Regions from separate parts of the Paenibacillus sp. 22594 genome, predicted to be linked through region 2. Evidence: predicted binding sites of a transcription regulator. Region 2 holds the regulator's gene; each other region holds the start of a gene.
What was found. Region 2 encodes Rex, which represses fermentation and respiration genes when NADH is low (regulators of the CRP and FNR family bind a similar motif). Its sites were predicted from a motif close to TTGTGAAATATTTCACAA; they were not measured.
Positions count from the first base shown of each region.

Region 1: the regulator Rex is predicted to act here: its motif matches at 6,287-6,304, upstream of pflB (formate C-acetyltransferase).
Region 3: the regulator Rex is predicted to act here: its motif matches at 7,102-7,119, upstream of ACTJKB_RS13835 (cytochrome ubiquinol oxidase subunit I).

Region 1 covers NZ_JBQENA010000002.1:497,012-507,874, reverse strand. The annotation lists gene ACTJKB_RS09005 (carbohydrate ABC transporter permease) at 1-426, opposite strand, end outside; gene ACTJKB_RS09000 (carbohydrate ABC transporter permease) at 426-1,310, opposite strand; gene ACTJKB_RS08995 (extracellular solute-binding protein) at 1,413-2,816, opposite strand; gene pflA (pyruvate formate-lyase-activating protein) at 3,068-3,805, opposite strand; gene pflB (formate C-acetyltransferase) at 3,936-6,197, opposite strand; gene adhE (bifunctional acetaldehyde-CoA/alcohol dehydrogenase) at 6,460-9,081, opposite strand; gene ACTJKB_RS08975 (ABC transporter substrate-binding protein) at 9,427-10,863, opposite strand, start outside.
Region 2 covers NZ_JBQENA010000002.1:750,836-761,698, reverse strand. The annotation lists gene ACTJKB_RS10255 (AAA family ATPase) at 1-1,315, opposite strand, end outside; gene ACTJKB_RS10250 (hypothetical protein) at 1,308-1,850, opposite strand; gene ACTJKB_RS10245 (cell wall elongation regulator TseB-like domain-containing protein) at 2,420-2,938, opposite strand; gene ACTJKB_RS10240 (amidohydrolase) at 2,983-4,284, opposite strand; gene ACTJKB_RS10235 (redox-sensing transcriptional repressor Rex) at 4,271-4,924, opposite strand; gene dinG (ATP-dependent DNA helicase DinG) at 5,111-7,972, opposite strand; gene ACTJKB_RS10225 (tetratricopeptide repeat protein) at 8,088-8,729, opposite strand; gene panD (aspartate 1-decarboxylase) at 8,842-9,225, opposite strand; gene panC (pantoate--beta-alanine ligase) at 9,218-10,108, opposite strand; gene panB (3-methyl-2-oxobutanoate hydroxymethyltransferase) at 10,110-10,863, opposite strand, start outside.
Region 3 covers NZ_JBQENA010000003.1:694,736-705,598, forward strand. The annotation lists gene ACTJKB_RS13815 (M3 family oligoendopeptidase) at 1-813, opposite strand, end outside; gene cydC (thiol reductant ABC exporter subunit CydC) at 969-2,765, opposite strand; gene cydD (thiol reductant ABC exporter subunit CydD) at 2,762-4,582, opposite strand; gene cydB (cytochrome d ubiquinol oxidase subunit II) at 4,582-5,598, opposite strand; gene ACTJKB_RS13835 (cytochrome ubiquinol oxidase subunit I) at 5,585-6,988, opposite strand; gene ACTJKB_RS13840 (cold-shock protein) at 7,211-7,441, opposite strand; gene ACTJKB_RS13845 (cold-shock protein) at 7,637-7,837, opposite strand; gene ACTJKB_RS13850 (S1C family serine protease) at 8,230-9,474, opposite strand; gene ACTJKB_RS13855 (hypothetical protein) at 9,830-10,036, shown strand; gene ACTJKB_RS13860 (MBL fold metallo-hydrolase) at 10,005-10,811, opposite strand; gene yycI (two-component system regulatory protein YycI) at 10,829-10,863, opposite strand, start outside.

The sequences.
Region 1 (10,863 bases), 250 kb from region 2:
AATCAGTGCCCAGTGGGTGTTCAGAATATGGAGCTTGCGTACAATCGTATAAATCGGAAGCATCAGCGCATTATTCGGAATCAGCATCCCTATCAGCACCAGCGAGAACAGGATTTGGTTCCACTTGCCCTGGCGCATCCGTGTAACCGCAAAGGCGAACATGGAAGCCAGCAGGATAGATACTACAGATGACAATATAGAAATGTATAAGCTGTTAAAAAAGTACGTGCTGATCTTGGCATTCACCCAAGCCTCGACATAATTGTTAAACACAAACTCCTTCGGAATTCCAAAAGGATTCAGCGCTATGGCATTATTGTCCTTCTTCACAGAAGAAAATAATACAAACAGAAACGGAAACAAAACAACTACAAGATAACCCAGCAATGCGATATGAGGTATGCTCTTTTTCAATGTTCGCGCCATTAGTATTCAATCCTTTCATTACGCCGGGCGAACAGCAGCTGATAAAGTGCTGTAACCACAAGCGTGAACATAAAGATCAGAACGGCTATGGCGTTCCCGTACCCATATTTGAAGTTAGTGATGGCGTATTTGATCATGTAGGTAGCCATTACCTCGGTTGAACCTGCTGGTCCACCTTTCGTCATAACGATGACGATATCCGCTGCCTTCATGGCTCCGGCGATGGAAAGCATAATAACAACAGAAATGATCGGTACGATTAGCGGCAAAGTAATGCGTGTAGCCCGCTGGAAGCCCGTTGCACCGTCAATGGCCGCGGCCTCATCCAGTTCTCCCGGAATGGATAGAATCGCTGCCAGCACCATTACAATGTAGAATCCGGTCCACTGCCAGGCATTGGTGATCAGTATGGATAGCATGGCGAACCGTTCATCCGACAGCCAGTATACCGGTTCAATTCCGATAACCCCCAGCAATTTATTGAACAGCCCGATATTGGGCTCATAGATGAACCCCCACAAGATACCAATAACCGCCGTAGACATAATGGAAGGCATAAAGACTGCCGTCTTGTAGAGTCCCTTCAGCTTTTTGACATTGGCAATTAGCAGAGAGAACAGAATAATGAGGGGAACCTGAATGAATACAGAAAACAAAATAAACCAGCCGTTGTTTTTGACAGATACCCAGAAGCGCTCATCGCCCAGGGCTTTTTCAAAATTACTCATTCCTGTGTACTTAACGGTGTCTGAAACGCCGTTCCAGCTGGTAAGGCTGTAGTATAGTGAGCTGAATATCGGATAAATGAAGAACATCAAAAACAAGATTAATGCAGGCAAAATAAACAAGGTGAACACCAGCGGATTTTTGAGTGATTTATTCATGACTTTCCTCCGATTGCATGAGAATCAAGGAGCTCTGGATCTAATATTTTTATAAAAATGTACCCTGGAGCAAGCACCAGGGCACATTCTGTTCACCGAACCTTATTCCACTGCTGCATTGGCTTCCTCTTGAACTTTTTGCAGAGCCTCGCCCATTTTCTCAGGTGTCGTTTGACCGCCGATCAGCTTTTGAATCTGAATATTGCTGATTTCCGTAGTGACATCTGCCTGTACCAGAGAGTCGAAGGCCGGGAATGAAGACTCGGAGCTATTCAGAACAGCTACAATTTCACTCATAAGATCATCCGTGATATTTTTAGTTAACACTGCCTGATCAATCTTCATGGCCGGGAGTACACCGTCTTCAACCAATCCGCGCAGCTGCATTTCCTCATTGTACATATTTTTGATGAAAGACTTCACTGCCGCCAGCTGCCGTTCGTCCTCACCCGCAGTAGCAGAGAAGCCATAACCGTTATTCACGTCACGCATCAATGCTGTCTGATCGCCGACTCCGCCATCCACTGCTGGAATATTGAAGAAGCCGACCTTGCCAATCAGGCCTTCACCGGATTGACCTGCCTTGAATACGGAGGATTTCCATGTACCGTCATACATCAGAATCGCTTCTCCACTGGTGAACTGGGTAGTGTATTCAGCATATTCAAAACCAAGCTCGCCTTTTTTGAAGTAGCCTTTGTCTTCCCATTCCTTATACTTGGCAAAACCCTTAACAACATTCGGATCACTCCATTTAGCTTCACCGGTGGCGAACTTAGCCGTAACATCCGGTCCGGCATATCGCGACCAGAGATGGTTCGCCAGCATCAGTGGAACCCAACCCGCTTTGGAAGCACCTGCCAGCGGCACTTTGCCGTCGGCTTTGATATCTGCCAGCTGCTGTTCTAATTCCGCGAAAGTTGTAGGAGCCTTCCAGCCCTTGCTCGCATAGTATTCTTTATTATAGAAGAAGCCTTCACCGGAGCCGCCGATCGGCAGCCCGTAAATTTTACCTTCATACGTAAATGGATCGAGATTTGAGAATTTATCTTTGATGCCCAGTTCTTCAAGAATCGGTGTGAGATCGAGCAATTTACCTTCCTTGGCATATATTTTAGAGTCAGGGCTACCGAAGAGGTCAAAAATTTCAGGCGGATTGCCCGCCGCCATTTCACCCCGCAGCTTCTCCTTGCGGTTCACATCAGAGTCTACACCATCCAACTTAAAAGTGAGTCCCGGCACTTCTGCCTGTACTTTCCCTACAACATCCTCCAGGATAGCCAAGCGTTTCTGTTTGTCGGCACCTACTTGCGTATGACGAATAGTCATTTCAAAAGGCTCGCTGCTGGCCGGTTCCTCGGTAGCAGGTGCGTCCGTAGCATTCGCAGCATTCGTTGCAGCCGCCTCACCTTGGTTACCTGCGGAATTGTTGTTGTTACCGCAGCCAGCCATGATCGCCGAGCTTACAAACAGCAGAGACAATAGCAATGTTACACTTTTCTTCATTATGGGTGACCCTCCCTATGTTGATTTCCCTTACATTTCTTATTATAGAAAACAAGGTTTGGAACCGTAAGGTTAAGATTCATCCACTCTAGGGATAAAAACCTCTTATGTAAGCGGAAACATGTCTATTATCTATCAAACAGCGTTATGTAACCTAACTTCTTGGGTGTACATCCCAAATGTCCATTCTACACAAAAAAGCCGCCCCAACAGTAAATACACTATTGGATCGGCTTTGGTATGGCGAATGATTAGACTAATGCGGTTTGCTTGCGGCCTTCTTCAATCAACCGGTAAGCACGCTGAACTTCTTCTTCCGTTGGTGAAGGCACTCCCTCAAGCTCATAAGGTCTTCCAAGTACTTCCCATTTATAGATACCCATTTGATGATAGGGGAGAATTTCGAATTTTTCGACACCATTCAATGTGCCAATGAAGCGTCCCAAATTAATCAAGTCTTCTTCACGGTCATGAATACCCGGCACATAAACATGGCGGATCCACATCTTACGGTCATGGTCAGACAGCCAACGGGCCAGCTTCAGTGTACGTTCATTGGACTTACCGGTAAGTTTGATATGTGCTTCATCATCGATGTGCTTCAGATCAAGCAAGACCAGATCCGTTTGTTCGAGCAAGTCATTGATTTTGTCACCTTCATTGTAACCGTTAGTATCAAGTGTAGTATGCAAATTCCAGCGTTTCTTCACTTCGGTGAACAGCTGTTTCACAAAATGCGCCTGCAAAGTCGGCTCACCACCCGAGACGGTCAAACCGCCGCCAGAGGAGCGGTAATACTTCAGGTAAGGCTCAATTTCAGCCAATACCTCATCAATACTCATTTCTCTGCCTTCATTCAAACCCCATGTGTCGGGATTATGGCAGTATTGGCATTTCAAGAGGCAGCCCTGCATGAACAAGACAAAACGAATCCCTGGCCCGTCAACGGTTCCAAAGGTTTCTAAGGAGTGTATATGTCCATTAGCCATATGATGTCATCCTTTCGAAAACTTAAAATTTTAATCAATCTTAAACAAGATAGTACCGCCCTTGAGACAAGGGCGGTACACCTTGCAGCTATTTCACTGTATACCTAAAACTCAAGCAAATGATTGTATATTACATTGCACCATGGAATGTGCGGTTGATAACATCCATTTGTTGTTCGCGAGTCAGCTTGATGAAGTTAACAGCATAGCCGGATACGCGGATAGTCAATTGTGGGTAGTTCTCTGGGTGCTCCATAGCATCCAGCAATTGTTCGCGGGCAAATACGTTAACATTCAGGTGATGACCTTTGCTTGCGAAATATCCATCAAGCATCGATACCAGGTTGGATTTACGTCCTTCTTCTTCTTTACCCAGTGCTTTTGGCACGATGGAGAAGGTGTTGGAGATACCATCCAAGCTATCTTCGTACGGCAGTTTAGCTACGGAGCTCAGGGAAGCCAAAGCGCCTTTCTTATCACGTCCGTGCATTGGGTTGGCACCTGGAGCGAATGGTTCGCCTTTTTTACGTCCATCAGGAGTAGTACCAGTTTTCTTACCATACACAACGTTAGAAGTAATCGTCAGGATCGATTGAGTTGGCAGAGCATCACGGTAAGCGTGGTGTTTGCGGATCATCGTCATGAATGATTCAACCAGTTCTACAGCAATGTTGTCAACGGAATCGTCGTTGTTACCGTAGCAAGGGAATTCACCTTCGATTTCGAAGTCGATGGCAATACCTTCTTCATTGCGGATAGGTTTAACTTTAGCATATTTAATGGCGCTCAGGGAGTCAGTCGCAACGGACAGACCAGCAATACCACAAGCCATAGTCCGCAGGATATCGCGGTCGTGCAGAGCCATTTCAATACGTTCATAAGAATATTTATCATGCATGTAGTGGATGACATTCAGTGTGTTCATGTAAGTCTTAGCCAACCACTCCATCATTGGTTTGAAGCGTTTCATTACTTCTTGATAATCCAATACATCAGAAGTGATGCGAGGCAGTTCAGGTCCTACCTGTACGCCGGACTTTTCATCCACACCACCGTTGATAGCATACAGCAAAGCTTTTGCCAGGTTGGCACGAGCTCCGAAGAACTGCATTTGCTTACCGATACGCATTGCGGATACGCAGCAAGCAATACCGTAGTCATCACCGTAGATTGGACGCATCAAATCATCATTTTCATATTGAATCGAGCTGGTTTCGATGGAAACCTTAGCACAGAATTTTTTGAAGCCTTCTGGCAATTTTTCAGACCACAGTACAGTCAGGTTCGGCTCTGGAGCTGGTCCCAAGTTGTACAGGGTGTGCAGGAAACGGAAGCTGTTCTTGGTTACGCGTGTAGTTCCGTCTACGGACATACCACCAATGGACTCAGTAACCCAAGTTGGGTCTCCACTGAACAGTTCATTGTAGTCAGGAGTACGCAAGAACTTCACGATACGCAGTTTCATGATGAAGTGGTCAGTCAGTTCCTGTGCTGTTTCTTCAGTCAGTGTTCCTTCTGCAAGGTCACGTTCTACATAGATATCAAGGAAAGAGGATACGCGTCCCAGGGACATTGCAGCGCCGTTCTGTTCTTTGATAGCAGCCAGGTAACCGAAGTACACCCATTGAAAAGCTTCTTTAGCATTATTTGCAGGCTTGGAGATATCCATTCCATGCATTTCAGCCATCTTTTTCAATTCGCCAAGTGCACGGATCTGCTCGGAAATTTCTTCACGAAGACGAATAACACTTTCGGTCATGGAATCAACTTCAAGGTTGTTAAGGTCTTGTTTCTTTTCTTTGATCAGGAAGTCAATGCCGTAAAGAGCTACACGACGGTAGTCACCGATAATGCGGCCACGGCCGTAAGCATCAGGAAGACCAGTGATGATACCTGCTTTACGAACAGCTCTCATTTCAGAGGTATATGCATCAAATACGCCTTGGTTATGCGTTTTGCGGATGTTCGTGAACATTTCAACAATGTTTTGCGGAAGTTCGAAGCCGTAAGCCTTGGTAGCATCGATCATCATCTTGATTCCGCCGAAAGGTTGAATGGAACGTTTAAAAGGCGCATCTGTTTGAACGCCGACAATTTGTTCTTTGTCTTTGTCAATATAACCAGGGTTGTGCGATACGATAGTGGATACAGTATTAACATCCACATCCAGAACACCGCCATTAGCAATTTCCTGCTTGGTCATTTCAGATACGATTTTCCAAAGTTCAGTAGTATTGTAAGTAGGGCCTGCAAGGAAATCTTCCTTGCCAAGATAAGGTTTGATGTTCTTTTCAATAAAATCATTAACGTTTACTTTTCTGGACCATTTGCCTTTTGCAAAACCGCGCCATCCAGACTTAACCTCTTGTACATCTTTTTCAATCACCGACATGCTAAATCCCTCCATTTATATTTAGTATATTTGTAGAGATCGCGGGCTTGAAGGTTAATCCCGTGTCTCGTGATCCCAAAAAGATCTGGTTGTTATAAAATTCACAATTGCATCTTCATAACCGGGACCGTTGTTTATATAAACATTTTAGTTTATTTTCTGAAAATGGACTGTGACAAATATCACTCTTTCGGTGATATTTGTCACTTCCATCCAGTCCCATATTATCCTATAAACTCATTCTTTGCTAAGCAACCGTTAATTAGTTGTCAAATCTGCCGTAGAAAGCATTGCGGTATACATCAGCAAGTTCAGTAACTAGTGGCAGCTTAGGATTGGCAGTTGTACATTGGTCTTCAAACGCACGGTCAGCCAAGTAGTCTACGCGGGATTCAAAATCCTTAGGATCGAAGCCAAGCGCTTGGAACGACTCTTCGATGCCGAGTTTTTTGTTCATGTCGCGAATCGCGTTGATCAGGCTTGTTACGCCTTCTTCAGTAGTACGTGCTGGCAATCCCAGAATCCGTGCGATTTCAGCATAACGTTCGTCAGCTACAAAGTGCGAATATTTAGGGAACGAAGCAAACTTTGTAGGTTTTTTAGCGTTGTAGCGGATAACATGCGGCATCAGAATTGCATTGGTGCGGCCGTGAGCGGTGTGATACTGTCCGCCCCATTTGTGCGCCAAGCTGTGGTTAATGCCCAGGAATGCGTTGGCAAATGCCATACCAGCCAGCGTAGATGCGTTGTGCATTTTTTCGCGGGCAAGTTTGTCGCCTTGCAATGCCGATTTTTCAAGGTATTGGAATACCAATTGGATAGCTTTGATAGCCAGACCGTCCGAGTAGTCACTTGCCATTACGGAAACGTAAGCTTCGATGGCATGAGTCAATACGTCCATACCTGTATCGGCTACAGCTGTTTTTGGCAAGCTGTATACAAACTCAGGATCGATGATAGCTACGTCTGGAGTCAGCTCATAATCAGCCAATGGGTATTTAGTGTTGTTGGCAGTGGTTTTGTCAGTAATAACCGCGAAAGAAGTTACTTCCGAACCTGTACCCGAAGTAGTTGGAATCGCTACGAATTTCGCTTTGTTTCCAAGCTTAGGGAATTTGTATACGCGTTTGCGGATATCCATGAATTTCTGTTTCAGGCCGTTAAAGTCAGCGTCTGGGTGTTCGTAGAACAACCACATGCCTTTGGCAGCATCCATAGGGGAACCGCCACCGAGTGCGATGATGCAGTCCGGTTGGAATCTGTTCATCATTGCAGTACCTTTTTCTACAGTAGTAGTCGATGGATCTGGTTCAACTTCTGAGAACACTTCGATCGCTACTGGAGTCTGGCGTTGACGCAGGTAGTGCTCAACTCTTTCTACATAGCCCAGTTTAACCATCATTGGGTCAGTGATGATAGCTACCCGTGTGATGTCAGGCATTTTAGCCAGGTATTGAGTGGATCCCTTTTCGAAGTAAATTTTGTCAGGTACTTTAAACCATTGCATATTCACGGTACGACGGTTCACCCTTTTCACGTTGATCAGATTGATGGCAGTTACGTTCTGCGATACAGAGTTGCGGCCATAAGATCCGCAGCCCAGAGTCAGTGAAGGGATATTCGTATTGTAGATATCGCCGATTGCGCCATGTGTGGAAGGCGAGTTGACGAGAATACGTCCTGTTTGCAGACGGTGCGAGAACTTCATGATCACTTCTTCGTTGTTGGAGTGGATGGCCGAGCTGTGGCCCATACCGCCAAATTCAACAATCTGTGCTGCGCGTTCGATACCCTGATCTGCGTTTTTAACTTTGTAGCAAGCAAGAACCGGGCTCAATTTTTCAGCGGACAGCGGATATTTGGTGCCTACGCCTTCAAGCTCAGCTACCAGAATCTTCGTGCCGGCAGGAACTTGAATTCCGCACATTTCAGCAATTTTCACTGCGGATTGACCTACAATTGCAGGGTTTACTGCGCATTTTTCTACGTTCATTGCGCCGCTTGTCAGCTTGGCAGCTTCTTCTTTATTTACAAAGTAGCAACCGTTAGCGATCATTTTTTTCTTCACTTGGTCAAAGATTGCTTCTTCAATGATAACTGCTTGTTCGGAAGCGCAGATCATACCATTGTCGAATGTTTTGGAAAGGATAAGGTCGGTTACTGCCTGATCGATATCAGCACTCTTTTCAATGAAGGCAGGCACGTTACCAGGACCTACGCCAAGAGCTGGTTTACCGCAGCTGTAAGCTGCTTTTACCATTGCCGAACCGCCTGTTGCCAGGATCAGTGCAACGTCCGGATTGTTCATCAGTGCGTTTGTTTTGTCCATCGTAGGAAGCTCAATCCACTGAATGCAGTTCTCAGGAGCACCAGCTTTTACAGCTGCGTCATGGAGAATTTTGGCTGCTGCGGCGCTACACTCTTGCGCAGATGGATGGAAACCAAATATAATAGGGTTACGTGTCTTAGCGGCGATCAATGCTTTGAACATCGTAGTGGATGTTGGGTTGGTTACCGGTGTGATCCCCATAACGATCCCGACTGGTTCAGCAATCTTCTGGAAACTTTCGTATTGATTGTCTTCTACTACACCTACTGTTTTGTCATACTTAATGCCGTGCCAGATATATTCTGTTGCGAAGATGTTCTTCGTGATTTTGTCTTCATAGACGCCGCGGCCTGTTTCTTCTACAGCCAGCTTTGCCAAGTACATATGCTTGTCGAGTCCTGCCAACGCCATTGCATGAACGATTGTGTTAACCTGCTCTTGATCCAGCTCCATATAAGCTTCTTGAGCTTTCTTTGCTTTATCCACCAAAGTCTGAATATACTCTTCAGCGGTGGTTTGTTTCACTTGGGCGGCGACTTCGTTCTTAACTGCCATCTCCCTCGTCCTCCTGTCAATTTTTAGGTTGTTTTTCTCTACACACTTATCTTATCACATTCCACAACGGGTTGTATAGTGAAATCTTTCACAAAGTATAAAGTTTTTTTTGATTTGTTTTCAAAGCGCTTTCATTCGATCATATCTCGGATAATTTCCCATTTTATGTTTAAATATCGCTTTGTTTTTGTCATTTATGCGAACGTGAATTTTTTCACTTGACATGCTTCACTCAAAAAACAGCTGTTCTGATACTTCGCCTCTATCAAATAGCAAAAAGACCGGGAAGTCTCCCGGCCTTTAAGTGATAGCACTATTTACATATTTTCACTCATTCTCCCTGCGCTACTCTACCTTAATTGTATCAAAGAATTTCTCCTGAACGGTCTTAGCTGCAGCGTCAAGCTGGGTTTTGGAATCTGTGCCTTTTCTGGAGAAGAGCTCCTGAATCACATTGGACATTGTTGCATAATAGTCCTGCGTATTATATTGCGCTTCAGGCTTTCCATCCAGCAATGCCATAATATCCGGGTTATATTGATAGACAATATCGTACTTGTCATAGACTGCTTTGGTTTTTTTGCCAAAATCAGAATCAGCGGCATAGTAGTCCAGAAGCGGCGGGATAAAGTATTTGCCGTCGGCTTTGCGTTGCTGCAGAATGGCATCCAGTGCCTCAAGACCTTTGTCAGAGAAGTAATCGAAAGTAATGTAGCGGAAAGCCATCTCCTGCTCATCTTTGGTAGCATTCGGGTTGATGACCAGATAGTCGCCGCCGAGCACACCCGTGTGCTTGCCGCCTTTTTCCGCAGCAGGCATTGGATAAGTGAGCACATCCTCCGGTTTCAAACCACCCTGGTTCAGGGCTTGCTCGATCACACCGTCCGAACCAGCCATAACCATCGCTGTGCGCCCCTGTTGAAACGCGCCTACGGCGTCGCCCCAGCCCAGTGCCCAGTCCTGGGGAATAGCGTTTGCTTCCCATCTCAGCTTCTTATAGAAGTCCAGCGCCTTCACACCCGCATCAGAGTTAAAGGTAGCCACAACCTTCCCACCGTCAATCTTCTGGATTTCGCCGCCGGCTTCAAACAGGAAGTTGGTCCAGTTCCAGCCTGCTTCATTACCTTTACCCATTGGAGCAATTCCAGAGATGCCTTTTTTGGGATCTGCCACTCCTTTGGCGGTGTTCAGCATGTCATCCCAGGTCCAGTCCATGGCCGGAACAGCTACACCCTTATTGTCGAGCATCTTCTTATTGATCATCGTAGTGGTGACATAGCCTTTTTGGGTGATGCCATAGACCTTGCCGTCAATAATGAACTGGTTCTGTAGTACGGGGTTGATCTGGTCCTTGTACTCGTATTTATTCCAGAGTTCGGTTATGTCAGCAACCCAGCCCTTTTCAACCAGAAATTTCGCTTCTGTCGCATACGTATTGAAAAAAGTCGGGGCTTCGTTCGCAGCCATTTTCACACCGATTTCGCTTACGTTGTACTGCCAGTCGTCCTTGACGATCTCTACATTCGGATATTCCGCCTGGAACCTCTTGATCTTGTCATCCTCCTGGGCCCGTACTTCCGTCAGGTCCGGTGTAGGATAGTGGATCTTAATGGTGACTTTGCGCTGGGTAATATCATCTGCCGGTGCATTGGTAGCTGCGCTGCTGTTGTCTGCGGCTTTATCTGTTGCCGCCGGTGATGCTTCTCCACCATTTGTTCCCTTGGCGCTATTGTTGTTATTATTGCCGCCGCAGGCGGATAACAACGATCCTGTCACAAGCAG
Region 2 (10,863 bases):
CCATTTGCAGATTGGCAATCCCCAGAGAGGTTAGTCCCGACTTCATCATCGTCTCAACAATATTGAGTGCCTGATCGAAGTCTCCGCGTGATCCGGTGCTTCTTCCGCCATAATACATTTCTTCTGCTACTGCTCCACCCAAGGCAATCATAATTTGATTCTCCAGGTAGTCCTTAGTGTACAGGTACTGTTCGGTCTGCGGATTATGCCGTACATACCCCAGTGCTTGTCCACGCGGCGTAAGCGTAACCTGGCTGACACTTCCCGGACGCAGCATCTCAGCCATAATCGCATGTCCCAGCTCGTGGATAGCCACTCGTTTCTTCTCTTCGTGGTTCGTCTCCCGGTCTGTCTTCTCGCCCATCATCACCTTGTCAATTGCCATCGACAGATGCCGCTGCTCTACTTCTGTCAGGTTCTCACGCATCATGTAGATCGCTGCTTCGTTCATCACGCTCTCAAGCTGGGCGCCGGAGAAGCCATAAGCCTCTTCCGCAATCTTGTCCAGATTAACCCCTTCGTGCAGCGGTTTGTTCTGGGCATGCAGATCTAGAATGGATTTGCGGCCTTTCTTGTCCGGCATGTCCACCTGGATATGCCGGTCGAAACGGCCGGGACGCAGCAGCGCAGAATCCAGCATTTCCTTGCGGTTCGTTGCGGCTACCAACAGAATACGTGGCGTATCATTGTTGTAAATCCCGTCCATCTCGGTCAGCAGCTGATTGAGCGTCTGATCATACTCACGCTGCTGTCCGCCTTCGCGCTTGCCGCCGATGACATCAATCTCATCGATGAAAATAATCGCGCTCTGTTTATTTTCCTTCAACGCACGCGTCCGTGCATCCTTGAACAAATCGCGTACACGTCCGGCACCGACACCGACATACATCTCAACGAACTCACTGCCCGATGCGGCCACAAACACAGAGTTTGTATAATGGGCTGCTGCTTTGGCCATAAGCGTCTTACCGGTTCCAGGAGGGCCTGTCAGCAGAATCCCCTTGAGCGGGCGGATACCGAATTTACTGATTTCTTCATGCCGGATCAGGAAGTCCAGCGCTTCACGCAGCTCCTGCTTGGCATTGTCCTGTCCCCCGATTTCTTCAAAAGTCAGCTTCGACGGGCCGTTCTTCTTGCGTTTTTTGTCTCCGCCGGCATTCACGGTTAGTCCACCGCGCAGATGGGCAATAAGGAGCAGTGCGCCAACCATGCCTGCCGCAATGATAACCGGAAAAATATTAATACCGACAAAAGCCATAAAAATCAACAGTACAGGAACAAATCCGATTAATACCTCTTTCCAGAACTTAGGCATTATTCCACACTCCCATCGTTGCCGCTACACGAGGTAAAATAATGAATTTACTTTCCTTACCGTCGCTAAGGCTCACATATACGTTACTATCATCGATTTCTGTCGTTGCGACCACACTGCTGTATTTGGAATTCTGAGATTTCAGTTCATCCAGCTTCGCAGGTATTAATGTATATTTACGGCTCTCCATCGCTTCGGCAACAGAGAACATCGCTTTATCCCAATATTCATCCAAAAGCTGGCTGGAATGCTGCTCTACATCCAGTTTTAGGGTTCGGCCGTCAATAACCGATCTGCCCTCGGTATTTACGTACTGCACCAGCTCACGTAATTTTGTACCTGGCTTCAAATCAAGTTTCAAAGTAACCTCATTGCGTTTAATAGAGATATGGGAATCGTTCACTCCCTCATAAGCAGATACAATCTTCTGCAGCGGCTCCTGCACGGCGAACTCACGATAGGAATACCAGCCGCCAAATAATAGAGCAGCAGACAGCAGAGACGTTAGCAGTACAGGCATTAGGCGTAGTTTCAAGAAACGTCCTCCTCTCAAAGATAAGAAAACAAAGTGAATAAATATAGTGAACTTACAAGTGGAAACGGTTTGCCGTCCTTAAGAAGGGACGATACGTTTCAGCGAGAAATATAAGGATGACTGATGATGTGAAAGCTTATCAATCCTTATATTTTAAAATAGCGTGTCTAGTGCTCTTCCGAGACTGGCATGCTCTTAAGCATGCCTTAATACAAGTAGTAGTATATCATAGGTGTATATACGAATTCGAAGAAAAATGTGAATATATTTAAAATTTTCAGTACTAATTTTTGGGCATAATGACAGGTCTTTTCCCCTTATATCGACAGCAAAGACCGCAACGTTTAGCGCTGCGGTCTTTTATATGTCCATGTATATTGTCTAATTATACGTCTATCCACATGCAAACCTTTCTCATATGTATATACTGACTGATATATCTATTCTCTTCATTCTACGGTCAACTGATTAAATTCCGGTGACACAAGCATAACATTCTTCACATACAAACAAGCGGGCAGACAGAATACTGTCCACCCGCTATATCTTTTCCACTCTACTAACGGCACTTAACGGCTGGGTAAGCTGTAGCCGTCTCCAATCGCGCTGCCATCCGAAAAACGGTAAAACTTGTAATAATACCGGCCTTCCAGCTTGTAAAATAGCTGCCAGGCATATTCTCCGTTATACACCCCGGGCAGAAGCCGTTCAATGCTGCTTCCTGGAAGGTCCGATGCTATGATAGACCGGATCTTCTGCTCAGACATACCCTTGGACACCTCTTCCACATACACATCGTTGTCTCCTCCGGCAGGCTTGCCGTCCAGCGTAAAGCGTACCCACACCATAAGGTCCGTTCCAGCTGCATTACGTCCTGTAAGCACCCAGTATATCGAATTTTCGTCCCAGACGGACTTCTGTGCTTTGGTTACCTTAGTCAGTCCTGCCCTTGCTTCAGCAACCTCTCGGGCTGCACTGCGTTCGTTCCACTGGTCTTTCATCACGTAAGCATAGAACTGGCTTAGTCCGAACAGAAGGAGCAGAACCAGGAGTATCCCCAGCAGAAGCCATTTTCTTCTTTTCTTCAAAGTGCAGCTCCCTTTCCTCTGGATGCTTCATAGATCCTGTTCTTTTACCGTTTCAGCAGGCCCTCAAAGGTTTCCTGCGCCTTGCGGCGGATTCGTTCCTCATCTAAAGTCAGGCACTGTCCATGCTTCACAACCTGCTTGCCATCCACCCATACATGCTCAACATCCTTCGCACTCGCTGAATACACGGCATGGGAGAGCAGATCCGTATGCGGCAGGAAGTGCGGCTGGTCGATATCCAGGGCAATGAAATCAGCCTTCATGCCCGGAGCTAAACGTCCTGTGTTCTCGAGGAAAATCGACTGTGCGCCGTATTCGGTCGCCATCAGCAATGCTTCCGGTGCCGGTACAGCTGTTGGATCTCCGCTCACACCTTTGTGGATCAGAGCAGCCAGGCGCATCTCCTCGAACATATCCAGATTGTTATTGCTTGCCGCACCGTCAGTGCCCAGCGATACCTTGACTCCCGCACGCAGCAGCTCCGGTACCCGTGCTACTCCGCTTGCGAGCTTCAAGTTACTCCCAGGATTATGGGATACCCCTACGTTGTAACGTGCTAGAATCTCTATTTCTTCATCATTCAAATGAACCCCGTGAGCCACGAGGGCCGGGCGCGTGAACATCCCCAGCTTCTCCAGATGCGCTACCGGACGCAGGCCGTAATCAGCAGCATTCTGTTCGACCTCCCGCCGGGTTTCGGACATGTGTGTGTGCATAGGCAGGTTCAGATCATGGGCAGCCTGTACAAATTTCACGAAAAATTCAGGAGGACAAGTGTAAGGGGCATGCGGGGAAATCATCGTTGTGATTCTTCCATCCGCCTTTCCATTCCAATTCCGGGCAAAGGCTATCGCTTCCGCCAGCTTATGGTTCTGCACATCCTCCGGACAGAAGCCGATAACCCCGCGCATAAGCACGGCACGCATTCCCGACTGCTCAGAAACCTCAGCAACCCTGTCCATATGGTCATACATATCCAGGAAGGTGGTTGTGCCGCCCTTCAGCATTTCCAGCACAGACAAAGAGGTTCCCCAGTAGACATCATCTCCGGTGAATTTTTCTTCCATGGGCCACATCTTCTCCTGCAGCCAGTTCTGAAGGACCATGTCATCCCCATATCCACGGAGCAGAGACATGGCTGTGTGGCCATGGGTGTTGACCAGTCCCGGCATGAACAGCAGACGGCTGCCGTCAACGGTCTGTGTCCCTTCTTCAATGACAGGTTTGACTTCTCCTATGTATGTGATGAGATCATTTTCTATAGTCATATAGCCGCTTAGAACCGGATTTTCCGTACCCGGCACCAGAAATCGCCCATTTACAATTACAGTCTTATTGCTGCTCATTTACCACTTCGTCCTTTCCATCATGCAAATAATAGGCCAGACTCTGCAAATCGGTAGTAAAATCAGCGGCGTGAATCCGGATGTTGGACGGCGTCTTCAAAATCACCGGTGCAAAGTTAAGGATCGCCTCAATGCCTGAATCCACCAGAATATCTGCAACATTCTGTGCTTCACTATCCGGTACAGTGATAATACCGATGCGGATGCCCTGCTCGCGGATCGTGCTTCCTAGCTCTTCCATGGGCTGTACAATTAGTGAGTTGATTTTCTGGCCGACCTTGGGAGCATAGGAATCAAATACAGCAGTGATTTTCATCGTGTCCTTCAAGTAAGCATTGTAATTAGACAGGGCGTGGCCGAGATTACCTGCACCCACCAATGCCACGTTGATCTGCTGGTCAAGCTTCAGGATATGACGGATTTTCTCAATCAGATATGACACATCATATCCAATACCTTTTCTGCCGAAATCCCCGAAATAGGCTAAATCCTTGCGGATTTGCGCCGGATTCAGATCCAGCTTTTGTCCCAGTTCTTGGGAAGACACGGTGGAGATTTCACGCTTCAGGAGATCATTCAGGAAGCGCAGGTACACTGGAAGTCTGCGTACCACGGCCTCCGATATTTTATCCGATTTCATATTTTCTCCTCCTAAAAGTTTTATGAGCAATGCATCATAGTATTACTTCGTACAAAACTCACTTCGTAAGCATATGCCAAGTTTAGTGAGCATAAGTACAATCCATTCCCTGGCGCCTCAGCACGAACCAGACACCAGGAGAACGGAACTTCGTTGATCCTTGATTATATTTGAAATGATTGCAGGTTAAGATACGCTTCCGTCTTCAAGCCATTCCGCAATTCGCGGAACCATCTGATCCGTCAGCATATGCTCCATTTTGGGTCCAGGCAGAGAGTACAGGAAGTACTTACCATAATAAGATTCAATAACCCTGGTATCATATACTATAACAATACCCCGGTCTTGAGCAGTACGTACCAGCCGGCCGAAACCTTGCTTGAAACGGATAACCGCCTGGGGCACCGACAGCTTCATAAACGGGTTCTTTTTCTGTGCCTGAAGCAGCTCGGCCTTGGCCTCCGCAAGCGGATGGTTCGGCGGCTGAAAAGGCAGTCTGACAATGGCCAGACAGGTCAAAGCCTCACCGGGAATATCCACACCTTCCCAGAAGCTGCTTGTCCCGAGCAGCACAGAGGCCGCGCTGTCCTGAAAACGCCGGATCAGCTTACTCCTGCTACCGCCTTCCACTCCCTGCCCCAGTACAGTAATGTCCTCAGAGACGAGTGCCTCCTTCAGAGGATCATAGACCTGGCGCAGCATTTTATAGGAGGTGAAGAGCACAAGCATCCGGCCCCGAGTCGCCACAGCGGCCTCCGCCAATGAATGTACCAGCTTATCGACAAAACGGGCATCGCCCACACTGCCTTTGACACTGGGAAAATCACGCGGTATGACCAGAAGTGCCTGTTCACGGTACTTAAACGGAGATGGGAGCAGTGCTGTCATCAGCCGTCCTTGTTCTGCGGACTCGCCTAGTCCCAGATTGTCAATCATAAATTGAAAGGACTTATCTACGGACAAAGTCGCTGAGGTAAGGACTATGCTTTTCTTTTTATCAAAAAAGAGCTCTTTGAGCTGGGCACTGACATCGACCGGAACGGCATACAGCTGCAGCGACTTCCCGCGATAGTTGCCGCTGCCTTCCATCCAGTAGACGATATTCTCGTCGTTCAGGTTCATGAAGAACCGCACTTGCTCACGGATGGAGGCCAAATCCTTGAATAACCCGCCGATATCCGTCACCAGACTATCCGAAGACGATTGGCTCTCCGATTCGCGCATTTCACTGAGCATCTTGTCGCCCTTGCGAATAATATCACTTAGACTAAGATGAAGTGTGTTCTCAAGCGCAGCTAGTTCTTCCCAATCCCTGGGCCTGTTGCCCGGCAGAAGTCGGGTAACCAGTTGTCCGGCTTCTCCGGCAGCGGCGTCACTGCGTTCCGGCAGCAGGGCAAACAGCTTGTCACTTAGCGTGTCCCACGATTCCTTAACCGTAAGCAGATCCGGGTAGATCCTGTCGATCACACCGCTCCATTCTGCCGCCTGCTCACTGCCTGATGACTGCAGCGTTTGACGCAGAGCCGGGAGCTGGCCGCTCCGGCTGTCTTTATAGAGACGCGTAAGCGTATGGGCAACGGTGAAATATTTCATCTGCATGCCCAGGTGCTTGCCTGCAATATCCTCCAAATGATGGGCCTCGTCAATGACGAGGTGCTCATAAGCCGGAAGTAGCTGATGCCCAGCCTTGACGTCCGCGAACAACTTGGAATGATTGGTCACTACGACATCCGCTATCCCGGCTTCGTGCTTAGCCCGGTGATAATAACATTTGCGGAACCAGGGGCAGGAACGTCCTAGGCATGAATCCGTATCACTGGCCACGGTCTCCCAGAAATCACCGCCGCGGCCGTTCAGATTCAGTTCCTCATCATCACCTGACTGGGTCTGGGTCAGCCATACAATCATTTGTGCCGCAGTAAGCGCTTCTTCCCGCGGACTTGTAAAGTCCTTTTTGTTTATTTTATGTTCAAACTTCCGCAGACACAAATAGTGCCCTCTCCCCTTGAAGATTGCAGCCTTAAACGGGAACGGCACGACACTCGTCAACAGAGGGATGTCGCGCTCACGCAGCTGGTCTTGAAGGTTGATGGTATGTGTGCTCACCATTACCTTCTGGTCTGAGCGTACACTGTGGTAAATGGCCGGAAGCAGATAACCCAGCGACTTGCCGGTACCCGTTCCCGCCTCGATCAAGAGATGCTTGTCACCCTCAAGTGCCGCCATGACCTCGTGAATCATTATCTCCTGGGCTTCACGGCTCTCGTATTGGGGCAAAGTCTCCTTCAGCCGCTGGGTCACCTCTTCCATATATTCCTTAAAGGTAATATTCTGCAGAGGATTGCCAGTTCCCTCCTCACGGGGGGGGGAAAGCTCCGACCAATCCCCGACAGCCAGCGCAAGCTGACGGTAAAAGGTTAGCTCCCCTTCAGGCTGGAAGGTTTCCATTTCACGTTCACGCAGCAGCCCGTCGAAATACCAGGCCAGATCACTGTCCTCGTCCGCAAACAGCTCATTCAGCCGCTGGATGGTCAGCAAAGGCAGGCTGTACAGTTCCTCCAGGCATTTCAACAGCACGAGAGCGGTGGCGAGAGCGTCGCTGTCCGCCTGGTGCGGACGGTCATGCGTCAGGCTAAAATAGGTACTTACCGCTCCAAGCTGGTACGTGGTCAATGACGGAAAGCATATTTTGAGAAAATCAATCGTATCCAGAATCCGGCCCTGGAACGGCAAATAGCCGCACCGGTCGAGCGCATTCTGCAGAAAATGAAAATCAAAAGCCACATTGTGTCCAACCAGAACGACATCATCGAGCATGGGGACAAGCTCCATCATCATTTCATCCAGTTCAGGTGCATCTTGCACATCACTGTCTGTAATACCGGTCAATCCTGTTATAAACGGGGGGATCGGTGTTCCGGGCTTAACGTAGGAACCGTACACCCGGGAAATAGACCGGTCTTCTTCTATAATGGCAAGGCCAACCTGGATGATCTCACCCACGGATTGGGTTCCCGTAGTTTCAAAATCAAGCACGGCAAATTTCATTATAAGTTCTATTCCCTTTCACTTGAGACTCCTTATCAGCATAACAGAAGTTACGAAAAAAGGCGATGCACCCCCTTGGTTAGCGGGATGCATCGCTTAAATGGAGGAATAAGGGTTATAAAAGCGACACCAGCTGGTGACCAAATTGCAGCTTACCTCCGCGCCTGCGGCAGACCTCCAAATTGACGCTGGGTTCAGCGAGCAGGGGATCATGCTGCAAGGAGAGGTTGAAGAGCTCCTGAGCCTCACTATAACGCTCCTGGGAGGCTCTGATGCAGCCCAGTGCGTTGTAGATCATAGCCTTTAGCTTCTTCTCGCGAATCAGGGCCAGCATGTGATGCAGATGCCCCCAGGAAACGTCTAATTCCCCCTCCTGCAGGTAGGCCATTGCCAAATACAGGCGTGCTGCCAGACTGTCCGGATAACGGGTGATGACATCCTTGAACTGTTCGATGCATTTCCGGTACATAAGCAGCTTGTAGTAGCCCTGTCCACGGACAAAGGAGTCCATAACAAGCTCAGGAGCCTCCGCCTGGGGCATTTCCTCTTCCGAGAGCGGAGAAAAATCAGCATTTTGGCGAAAATCACTCAGCTTCTCGGCAAAGGACAGCCATTCATCCATTACCTCATCACTAAGTCTGTGCAGCATATTGTATTTGGATAAAAGATCATTCCGGCGGGTACCCTCCGCAGTAGGGAAGTCGGCGGTGATTTCCTGAAGCATCTTGTTCATCTCAGCAAATAAATGTTGAAACACGGGACATCCCACCCTTACTGAAAATGAAATCAGCTTAAGCTTGCCTGCCTTCATTTTTCACAAGTACGGGCCTCTTCATCCCTGGCATTCATTGCATGACTTAAGCTTCTGGTCAGGCAATCGTTGCATGCAGCTCGTGATCCGTCATTTTAACCGGCTTATTATCCGCGTCCACAAATACGACCGTCGGTTTATGTGCAGTGAGCTCTTCAGAGGACATTATAGCGTAGGAGATGATGATCACTGTATCTCCGGGCTGCACCAGCCGGGCAGCCGCTCCGTTTAGACAGATAACGCCGCTGCCGCGGGGGCCGGGAATGACATACGTTTCCAGACGGGAACCGTTATTATTGTCGACAATCTGCACTTTTTCATTTTCGAGCAGGTCAGCCGCTTCCATCAGGTTCTCATCAATGGTAATGCTGCCCACATAATTCAGGTTGGCTTCCGTTACGGTGGCACGGTGGATTTTGGATTTCATCATATGTCTAAACAAGGGCGTGTACCTCCTTGGGAATAAAAACATTATTGTCGATCAGCCTGGTTCTGCCGAACTTCACAGCGAGCGCCATGATAACCTCTCCCTCTGCATTGCTGAGAAGTGCCCCGTCTTCCAGAGCTTCAAGGCCCGGAAAGGACAGGATTTCCACATAATCAATGACGGCGAGAGGCGATGAGGAAATAATCGATACCAGCAGCTTGCGTGCTTCATCTACTGTTCTGACGGTTCCTTCTTCCAGCGCCTTGCGGGTTTCACGGAGCGAGCGGGACAGAACCAGGGCTTGGCTTCGTTCTTCGCTGCTGAGATAAACATTCCGTGAGCTGAGCGCCAGTCCATCCCCTTCCCGGACGATCGGACAGGCGACAATTTCCACATTCATATTGAGATCAGATACCATACGGCGCAATACAGCAACCTGCTGGGCATCCTTGAGTCCGAAGAAAGCATAATCCGGCTGCACCATGTTGAACAGCTTGCTTACCACTGTGGTTACACCGTCAAAATGTCCAGGACGGGAAGCCCCGCACAGCTGGGTCGTCAGCGAGTCCACCGTAACTTTGGTGCGGATAGGCTGAGGGTACATCTCTTCCACAGAAGGTATGAACACGATATCGGCGCCCTCACGCTCTGCAAGCTCCAAATCACGGCGTTCGTCACGCGGATAGGAAGAGAAATCCTCATTCGGCCCAAATTGCAGCGGATTGACAAAAATGCTCATCACTACCGTGTTGCTCATTTCACCAGCTTTACGGATCAGGCTGGCATGTCCTTCATGGAGATAGCCCATTGTCGGTACAAAGCCTATTGGCGCATGTCCTCCCATCCGCATATAATCCAGCGCTTCGCGCAACTGTTGAACCGTTCTGACTACTCTCATCTTATTTCTCTCCTTTTCCGGCCGCGCCGTATAAAGATTCCAGCACATGCTCTTCTGCGTTAAAAACATGACTCTCTGCCGGGAAGGAGCGGTCCTTCACTTCCTGGACATAGCTGCTAATCCCTTCACGGATCAGAGTGCCTACATCCGCATAGGTTTTGACAAATCGTTTCTCCCGGTATGGAGAGGCGTAACGTAACAGGTCATGGAAAACCAGCACCTGTCCATCGCAATAACGGCCTGCTCCAATTCCAATGGTCGGGACGCTGACCGCCTTGGAGATAGCTTCAGCCACCTCTTCGGTCACCAGCTCCAGTACGATCCCGAACACACCGGCTGCTTCAAGCGCCTTCGCTTCTTCCATCAGCCGCTGTGCATCCTTGGCGTCCTTACCTTGAATACGGTAGCCCCCGATCATATTTACAGACTGCGGGGTGAGGCCGATATGGCCAAGCACCGGAACACCGGCAGCTACTACTGCGGATACCGTATCGCAGATTTCCAGTCCGCCCTCCATTTTGACGGCATGTGCCCGTCCTTCCTGCATCAGTCTCCGCACGCTGCGCAAGGTTTCATCGATGCTGCCGTGGTAGGTCATAAACGGCATATCCGCCACGATGAAAGTATGCTGAGCCCCCCGGGTGACCGAGCGGGTGTGATACACCATATCTTCTATAGTCACCGGTAAGGTGGTGTCATATCCAAGAACTACATTCCCCAAAGAATCGCCGACAAGTATCAGGTCAATGCCCGCT
Region 3 (10,863 bases), on a different contig from region 2:
AATGGCATTCAGCATCACGGTTAGTGTCTTCTGGTCCATTCTCGATGCGGTCAGTACTTTATGCAGCGGTGAGTCATACCCTCTCAGCTTATAGACTGCAGCCGCTTCTCCGCTAACCGAATTCAGACAAGCCGCACTCTGTTCCGCCACACTCCGGCACGCTTTGTGCTCAGCTTCATAAGCTGCTTTTCTCACCCATGCGTCTCTGTCATAGACCAGATTCCGCAATTCCGCAAGGGACAAGCTCTGAGCTTCTCCACCAATCCTGATGTCCGTACGCAGCGTGGATAAGGTCTGCATATACAGCCGCTCCCAGGCTTTGGAACCGGTACGCTGCATCCTCGCAATGACCGCTTCCGCCTCTTCACCGAGCAAATGAGCAGATTGCTGCTGCAGCCCGTACAGATAGAACTCATGCTCGGCAAGAAAAGCGGACGATGCTATGATGGAACTCAGATCTGTGATTGTGCTTAGCCATTTGCTGAAGTCTGCATGAATCTCCCCCGCAGCCAGTGCCGTGTCCTCAAGCTCATCCATTCGGTTCACTGCATCCATATTGCTGCTGTCTACGCTGAATCTTAACTCCGCATAGCTGAATAGACAGAGGTAGACACTTTTGTAAGCATTATATTCCTTCAGAAATTGCTCGATGGCTTGCGCTGTTTCTCTATCGTTATGTATACGGTTATGCAGATGTTCAGCAGACCATTTCTTCAATCTCTCAGCAGACTCTGCCAAAAGCTCACGGTCCTGATTGAACTTCTCCGACTCAAAAGAAGGGTATAGGCTTTCCAGCTCCCACGATAAATCCATCATTTAATCTCTCCTTATTTGAGAAGCGCGAAAATATATTTTGATATCGATAATTCGGTTAATCCATCCAATAGTATCATGCTACCATATATTTTCAAAAAAAAGCTCCCTCCGCCCAAAACCGGGCGAAAGAAGCCTTGTAAGATCTATATGACTTAATCCCCTGCCAGCTTCGCAAGAAACTCAGCCGGACGGTCCAGCTCGTACAGTCTGCGGTAACGGGCTTCACGGGCCATCAGCTCTGCATGGGTGCCGCGTATCTCCACAACCCCATTCTCCATGAAAATCACTTCATCCATCTGCTCTGCACCCACCAGATGGTGGGTTACCCAGACCAGCGTCTTATCCGCCATCGCACCAAACATCGTTGCCAGCAGTTCACGCTCCGTACGCGGATCAAGCCCGACCGTCGGCTCATCAAGCACGACAACCGGAGTATTCTGCAGCAGAATACGGGCGAGGGCAATCCGCTGACGTTCCCCGCCGGAGAAACGCTGGCCGGCTTCCCGCACCGGAGTATCATAACCCTCTGGTAGTGAAGAGATCAGGTTGTCCAGTTGGGCCAGTTCCCCGGCACGCTTGACCTCTGCGTCTGAAGCCTCCGGGTTGCCCAGCCGGATGTTGTTCGCCACCGTTGTGTCGAACAAATGCGGGCTCTGATTAAGGACAGCTATCAGCTTCGGGATGTTCTCCCCGTAGGCGGAAGCATCGATGCCATTGATTACGGCAGACCCGATAGAAGGTCTGATCACACCTTGAATCACTTTCAGCAGCGTGGATTTGCCCGCGCCGCTGCGGCCGATAATAGCAACCTTGCGTCCCTGCGGAATGGCGAGAGTCAGATCCTGAATCGACCAGTCGTCTCCTGAAGCATAACGGTATCCTGCATTCTTCAACTGAATATGTGCCTGCCGGGTTTCCTTGATCGCCTTAGTGGCAGCTTCTGCAAGTGCTCCTGCCTCCGCGCTGCTTGCTTCATCAGCCACGGAGGGATTCCCACCTGCTGACTCTACTTGATTCAGACGTTCCAGAGAATTACGGTACTGCGGAATCTTCTCTACTGCATCGGAGACCGGCAGGAAAGCATCAGCCACCGGGAACACTACCAGTACGAACGCCGCAATCAGTGTTCCGGCGATGGCGCCGCTCTGATACTCTCCGGCAGCCCAGTAGATTACGGATACGACGGCGATCCCGACAACGGCCTGTCCGAGGAACATCCGGATACGCGCCCATCTGCGGAGTGCTCCGTCGGTATGGGCAACCCGTTTCTCGTCTGCCTCATAAGTGGCAACGAACTGGCTCTGCCGTCCGCTGATCACCCAATCCCCCATTCCCAGCACGGCATCGGTCAGCTTCTGATAGAGCCGGTTGCGTTCCTGCTTCACCATCCGTTGCCGCGACTGCGTGAGCAGCAGCGAGATCAGCGGGAGGACAATGACAATCACCAGCATATATAGCCCCATCAGCAGTGCAAAGGCTACATCAAATGTACCCAGCGAGATAATCGCAGCCGCATAGATCAAGAGTGCGATAATACTTGGAAATACGGTACGCAAGTACACATTTTGCAAATATTCAATATCATCAGCGAGCATACCGAGAATATCTCCGGTACGGAAGCGCGAAGACAGGAACAGAGCCTGCGGCTCCAGAATGTTGTACAGCCGGATACGCATCTTAGAGAGAATCCGCAATATCGTATCATGCGAGACCAGGCGCTCCACATAGTGAATTACCGCCCGGCTTGTCCCGAAGGTACGCACGCCGACAATCGGCACGTAGATCATCAGAATATTTTCCGGTGGAATAGATGCCTTGGAGATCAGGAACCCGGAGGTATACATCAGGGAGGAAGCTGAGAAAATAGTCAGCGCACCCAGGATGATAATCAGCAGAAACCGCCAGAAATAGGAATTGAAATAGGGAGCAAACCATCCTTCACGTTTCAATGGATTCCCTCCAATTGACTTTGAATAAGCTCGTAATAGGCACCCCTGCGGGCTACAAGCTCTTGGTGTGTGCCAACCTCGGCCACTTGTCCCTGCTGCATAACGACAATGAGATCCATATCAATCATCCAGTGCAGCCGGTGGGTGGCCAGGAACACCAGCTTCCCCTCAAAAAGCGGGAGCATCGTTTCCTTCAGCTCATACTCCGTCTCAATATCCAAATGAGCGGTCGGCTCATCCAGCAGCATGACCGGCCGGCTGCTTAGCAGTGCGCGGGCCAATGCTACACGCTGCTCCTGGCCGCCGCTTAGTGAACGCCCTCCGCCGCCAATCATTTCATCCAGTCCATTCGGGAGTGACGCAGCCAGCTTCGATAATCCAGCAGCGGCAATTACTCCGGCCACCGCTTCATTCGTAGCTTCAGGGTAATAAAACCGTACATTATCCGAGAGTGTTCCGCTGAAAATATACGGCCGCTGCGGAATGTAGGCGGTCTGCTTGCGCCATTCCTCATCGGTTAACGCACTCACTTGGTTACCATTCACTTCAATCGTGCCGGATGTAGGATGCAGGAAGCCACCCAGGATATCCACCAGGGTGGATTTACCTGCACCACTTTCGCCAATAATGCCGATTTTGGCATTCCCTCTGAACGCCAGATCCACACTGGAGAGCGAAGCAATACCATCGGCTTCATATTTCACGCCCACCTGATGTAGTGCAAGAACACTGTCCTTCTGCCAAGCGAATACATCCCTGAATGGTACAGCTCCGGAAGCCGAAGTACCTGCAAAGCCACCTGTTACTGTTGCTGCTTTGTCTCCAGTTCCAGCTTTAGCTATGACACCAGCCGAATTCAGCAGTTTGGCCTTCACTGCCTCCCGGTCTATAATACTCTTCATCGCTTCTCCCGCTTCCTTACCGTCAAGAGTAGCATGGAAGTCCGCTCCAACCAGCCGGACCGGCAGGAAATATTCCGGTGCCAGGATCAGAATGGTTAGTCCAGTGACCAGCGTCATCTGTTCATTCACCAGACGGAGGCCGAGGCTTACCGCTACTGAAGCTACAGACAGCATTGTGAAGAAGTCCATGGCGAACGAAGACAGAAAAGCTACGCGAAGCGTACGCATGGTTGCCGAACGGTAGCGGTCACTAACCGCCGTTATACTCTCGCTATGACTGCGGCTGCGCCCGAGAAACTTCAGCGTTTCCAGTCCACGCAGCGAATCTACGAAATGATTGGATAGGGTGCGGTACGATTTCAATTGACGGTCCATCTGCTTGCGGGCCGTCATCCCGATCAGAATCATAAAGACAATAATGATCGGCATCGTCAACGTAAGAATAACACCGCTTGAGGTGTCCTGAGTGTAGACGTACACCAGCAGCAGGGCCGGTGTCACCGCCATCCCCACCATCCGCGGAATAATAAGTTCCAGGTACGTCCGGAACTTCGTGACTCCTTCAAGCACAAGTGTAACCAGATCTCCGGTCCCCCGGTCGCCTGCCAGCCTTGGTCCCAGCTGGAACAGCTTGTCCATCATCTGTCTCCGCATGCTGCTCCCGGTAGCTTCCGCGAAGCGGTAAGACACACGGCTCATCAGCAGGGCACTGGCATGGCGCACCAGAAACGCAAGAAGGAACAAGAGCGATTTCGCCCCTTGTTCCTTCAGCGGTTCTCCCGCAAACAGCGCAGAGACAACTTCTGCCAGCGACTTCGCCAGCAGAAGAATGGACAGGCTTTGCACCAGGGTAAGGAAGCCCACGATCAGAAAGACCGGCCTAACTCCTTTATACCCAAGCAAATTTTTATCCATTAGTATTCAAGATGCTCCTTCTCGTGAACCCGTTTATGGAAGACGAAGTAGCTCCAGATCTGATAGCCCAGCACGAACGGCAGCAGCGACAGCGCCACAATCGTCATGACCTTCAGGGAATAATGGCCGGAAGCTGCATTCGTAATCGTCAGATTGAAGGCTTGATCCAGCGAACTGATCATCACCCGCGGGAAGAGTCCGACAAAGATAGAGATTACCGACAAAGCCATCACCGCACCCGTCATCCCGAAGGCGAGCCCGTCCTTCTTCTTACTCATGAAATAGCCGGACAGCACATAAGCAGCAATACCCAGGATTACAATTACGAGCAGCAGTGCTCCGCGTTTCTCAAATACATCTGTCATGTAATAGGTCATTACCACAAAAGCGAGCAGCAGCGCGGCTAGCGGGAACAGCAGCTTCTGTGCCATCTTGCGGGCACGTTCCTGCAGATCCCCTACCGTACGAAGCGTAGTGAACATCAATCCGTGCACCAGGCAGAGCAGCACTACAGTAATTCCAGCCACTACAGTATAACCATTTACAATATCGAAGAATCCGGCATACATCTGCATATCCCCGTCGATCGGCAGCCCCTTGATGAAGCTGGCGAACACTACGGCAAGCAGGAACGGCGGCAGGAAGCTTCCGAAAAAGATGCAGACATCCCAGGTTCTTTTCCAAGCCAGCGAGTCCCGTTTGCCTCTGAATTCGAAGGCGACACCACGGGCAATCAGCGCCAGCAGCGCAAACACGAAAGGAATGTAGAATCCGCTGAAAAGCGTTGCATACCAGTGCGGGAAGGCGGCGAACATTGCACCTGCGCCTGTAATCAGCCATACTTCATTCGCATCCCAGAATGGCCCGATCGAGTTGATCAGCACCCGGCGCTCCGTATCATTCTTTGCCAGAATCTGAGTTTCCATCCCTACGCCGAAGTCAAAGCCCTCCAGGAAGAAGAAGCCGACAAACAGCACAGCAATTAGCACAAACCACAATTCATTAAGAGAAAGCATGAGATCCCTCCTTGTTATATGGATCATGGGATTCGCCGTGATCGTTATCCATAGCGTAAGGACCTTTTTTGATAACCTTGATGAACAAACCAACCAGCACCAGACCAAGAATGGCGTAGATTGCTGTAAAAGAAATGACCGAGAACAACACCTGTCCGCTCGTAATATTAGGCGATACACTATCCTCTGTAGTCATTAACCCGAATACCGTCCATGGCTGACGCCCCATCTCGGTCATAATCCAGCCCGATGTATTGGCAATCGGCGGAAGCAACAGTCCCCAGAACATAAAACGCATGAACCAGGTGTTCGGGCGTTCCATTTTCTTACGCCACATCAGGTAGATGGCGTACACTCCCAGCAGAATCATAAGCGAGCCTGCAGCAACCATGATCCGGAAGCTCCAGAAGGTCGTGCGCACCGGTGGAATATAATCACCAGGACCATAAGCCTGTTCATATTCAGCCTGCAGCGTATTCATCCCTTTGACAGATCCCGAGAACTTACTATAGGAGAGAAAGCTCAGCATATATGGAATTTTCACTTCATGGGTGCTAATTTTATTATCTGGATCAATCGTCGCAAAAACCGTCCACCCAGCAGGGTCTTCACTGTCCTCCCACAGTCCTTCGGAAGCGGCCATCTTCATCGGTTGAGTCCCAACCAGATACTGCGCCTGGGCATGACCCGCAATGGCTACACCGAACGATGAAATAATGCCGACAATCGCAGCTATCTCAAATGATTTGCGGAAAAAGGAAATATCCTGCTTCTTCAGCAATTTATATGCACTAATTCCCGTGACCAGGAAGGCGCCTGTAGCGTACGCGGCAAGAACCGTATGCGGGAATTCGACCAGCAATTGTCCATTGGTAATCAATGCCCATATATCATTCATTTCAGCCCGTCCATTATTGATAGCAAAACCTACCGGATGCTGCATGAACGAGTTGGCCAGCAGAATCCAGAAAGCCGACAGCATGGTTCCAAGCGCTACCAGCCAGATCGAGAGCAGGTGAACACGTTTGGATACCTTATCCCAGCCGAAAATCCAAATTCCAATAAACGTAGATTCCAGAAAGAAAGCAAGCAGCGCTTCAATCGCTAGTGGAGCTCCAAATACATCGCCGACAAAACGCGAGTAGTCAGACCAGTTCATACCGAACTGAAATTCCTGTAGAATCCCTGTTACTACGCCCACAGCGAAGTTAATCAGGAAAAGCTTTCCCCAGAACTGCGCCATTCTTTTGTACTCATCATTGCCTTTTCTGACATACATCGTCTCCATGATTGCAATCAAGAGCGCGAGTCCAATTGATACCGGTACAAAGAAATAATGAAAAATTGTCGTCGACGCAAATTGTAATCGCGACAGCATCACTGTATCCATATTTCTCCCCTTCCTTCTCCCCATTCGATATGTCTATTTTGTCAAAAATTCAAAGGGTTAAGTGTGATATTTATCACATTATACACCCTATTCAGGCTTAAAATTCAATAAATTTGTGACAAATATCACAATATTACGTCCTGAAAACAAAAAAAATAAGACGGTTTCACCGTCTTGAATGTGTTCATTATTATATAGAAGCTTGACTCATAAAGGCATTGGTTAGGTAATGGAAATACCCTTCTTCAGCGATTTCAAATCGCCATTGGAATTGAGCAGCTGCGGCAGCATCTTCATACTGCGCTCCATAGGGGAGTGACAGAGACGGCACGAAGGCGCATGTTCAAATGCGAAATTATCCCTCATCCATCCATTACATCCATCGTTGGTACAGGCCCAAATTGCGGTATTTTCTTCCGGTACTTCCTCCAAAGGCTTCTTCCGGTAGTTCATTGCCGTTCCTCCCTTCCTTTATGTCACAAGTTGAGAATCCAGACAAGTAGAAACGACATTGCCGTCCTTGATGTTAAGGACGGCAACCGTTTCACGAGTAATATAAGGGACCGATATTGCATGAAGCATATAATTCCTTATATTTGAAAAAAAGACCGTCCCAACTTTCACAAGCGGGGACGGTACCTTCTATTATTACAGTTTTACAACGTTTTCGGCTTGTGGTCCGCGGTTGCCTTGAACAACGTTGAATTCAACGCGTTGGCCTTCGTCCAAAGTTTTGAAGCCGTCGCCAGTAATTGCGCTGAAGTGAACGAATACGTCGCTTCCGCCTTCAACTTCGATGAAACCGAATCCTTTTTCTGCGTTGAACCATTTAACTGTACCTGTTTGCATGTGTGTTACCTCCACAAATTTAAATTAATATGTTCTTTTTATCTTCAAACAAAGAAAAAATTCACACATTGAGAAAGGTTGTAATCCATTTGACAGCCCTTTTCAATGCGAGAATTAGGTATCAATTGTATGAATAATTTCATGTTACCACACCTCAATAACAAAGGCAAGCTGTCCCATCCGAATTTCTCCGTTTTTTCACTATTAAGGGTAACTTTCCAATGTAAGGGCTGCCAGTCGGCCTAAATTGTACAATTATCACTCCCGACATTATCTTTTACCCCATTTTCACAGCTTAGAAACGGCTGCCGCCCATAAATTATACATCATTTATGGGGCGGCACCGCTCCCTCATGTGACTGCCTCTATATTATATACTGCCTCACAGGCTTTTATTCCTCTGGCTTCTCCAGAAGTTTTACTGTAACCTGCTTCACGGCTCCATTGCGGTAAAAGGTGATTTTAAGGTCATCACCGATCTTGGTATGATCGTACAGATACTTGCGCAGTGCCAGTGTAGACGTAATGGATTGATCATCGAACTTCGTAATCACATCATTGAACTGCAGGCCCGCATCCTTAGCAGGTCCAACTGCATCCAGAACAACAACCCCATCCTTCACACTGGTAGGCAGGTTCAGCTCCTTACGCTGGTCCTCCGCCAGTGGCACATAAGGATTATTAAGATCCACTGAATATACACCTAAGTATGCACGGGCGATTTTACCCTTGGCTGCCAGTTCATCCGCCGTTTCCATTACATGATTGGCCGGAATCGCAAAACCGAGTCCTTCCACGCCTGTGTCGGAGATCTTCATCGTATTAATGCCGATCACCTTGCCATCCAAATCCACCAGGGCCCCACCGCTGTTGCCCTCGTTGATAGCAGCGTCCGTCTGAATGACTTCCTGCTCCCAGTCATACACACCATCCTGATTTAGCGATACAGGAATGGTCCGCTCCGTATAGCTGACAATCCCAGAGGTTAGCGTATCTCCAAGTCCCAGGGGATTGCCGATAGCAATGACGGTTTCTCCCAGCCGGAGCTTGGAGGAATCGCCGATCTGGGCGATCGTATTAATCCCCGCCCCATCAATGGAGAGCACTGCTATATCGCTTACTTTATCCGCGCCAACAAGTGTTGCTTTGCGGGTCTCCCCATCAACCGTAACAACCTCCAGCTTGCCTGCACCTTCGATCACATGATTGTTCGTAATGATAAATGCCTTGCCGTCGTCTTTCTTATAAATAACTCCCGATCCAAGTGCCGACTCGTCGAGAATATTAAGCTCCTTGTTATCTTCCTTATGATTAATGATGCTCACTACTGCCGGGCGTACAAGGGCGGCAGCCTGAACAATACGGTCATAGGGATCACGACTGCTTGCAGCAACCTTGTCAATTGCTGCCGGCGATTCGGCTCTCTCATGGGTCAGTTGTCCGGTCACCAGACTGAACAGAAGCACCGCCGTCACAGCACTGACTACGGAGCAGATCATGGCTACCTGCCATGTAGCCAGGTTCCTCCGCGATCTGCGGGGCCATTTGTGCCCGCCTGATCCGCTTGAGGCGTCAATCTTTCTGCTTCTGCGCCGTGACACTTTCGTTGAATAGAAATCATCGTCAAACAGTCCCACCGTTACATCCTCTCCCCTCTATTGCTACTGCATTCAATACCTGAACGCCAAGCAACCACGCCCGAGTTTACCTTATCTTCTCTTAGACTCCAGGAAGCACTAAAAGGTTTCATTTAATTATTTCACCCTATAAGTACGGGGGCAAAGCACATAGGACGTCTAGAATTCTTGAAAGCTAGCGTTATCTGTCATTTTTCAGGAATATTTTGCAGCTTAAAAGACTACAATAATAGAAACCATAGAGCCGAAGTCTGTCTTGCTCTTACTATTTGATTGTATCACACGCAGATGTTACACCGTGTTTTTTCTGCCGTAAAAACCATGTAAAATTATTACATGTAAGGAGGGGTATATCTTGGAATCTTTTTCGGCCAGTATGGATCTCGTGCAATTTATCGGTAAATTGGGTGATCTTAAGGATGAGCACTATCATTTGGTTCTGGTTCAGAGCGCCTTGATCGAACTTCTAATTGATAAGGGCTTCTTCTCACGCCAAGAGCTGGAGCGCAAGATTACGGAAATGGACCAGCTTATGACTGGCTCACCTTATCCCATGGCGTAGGCCGGTCATAGTAGGTGTCACAGAGTCTGAATTCACTGTCCTTGAAAAAACAGCCCCGGTCCTCCATTGCAACACGCACAGACATTTTAGCCAAGTCCATCATATTGTGATCCCGGCTCAGATGCGCCAGATACGTGCGTTTGGTACGCCCGGTAAGAATTTCACTCAGCGCCGCGCCTGCCGCCTCATTAGATAAATGGCCCAGGTCACCTAGTATCCGCCGCTTCGTGTTCCAGGGGTAACGTCCCATTCTCAGCATTTCAATATCATGATTGGCTTCCAGCACAAGCACATCGGCATCCGAGATCGCCGTGCGCACTTTATCACTCACATAACCCAGATCTGTCGCCACACACAGCTTCTCTTTGCCATCGTAAAAGTTATACCCCACCGGCTCAGCCGCATCATGCGAGATCGCAAATGACTCCACCCGCAGACTGCCGAAATCCCTATGCTGCCCCGTCTCCAGAACGACCCGGTTCTGCTCGGTAATCGTGCCGATGCCCTTCTCAATCGCTCCCCAGGTACTCATGTTGGCATAGATCGGAAGATCATATTTGCGCGCCATCGCCCCGAGTCCTTTAATGTGATCGGAATGCTCATGCGTAACTAGAATTCCATCGATATCCTGTCCAGTCAGCTCGCGCATAGCCAGCAGCTCATCAATCCGCTTCGCGCTAAGGCCGGCGTCAATCATCAGTGTCGTTTCCCCGTTGCGCACCACCGTCACATTACCGGTAGAACCGCTGGACAGCACTGTAAATGATATTCCCATTCTCTCTCCTGCTCCTTCTACTCTGTTGTCTTAGGACTGATTATGTCCGCAC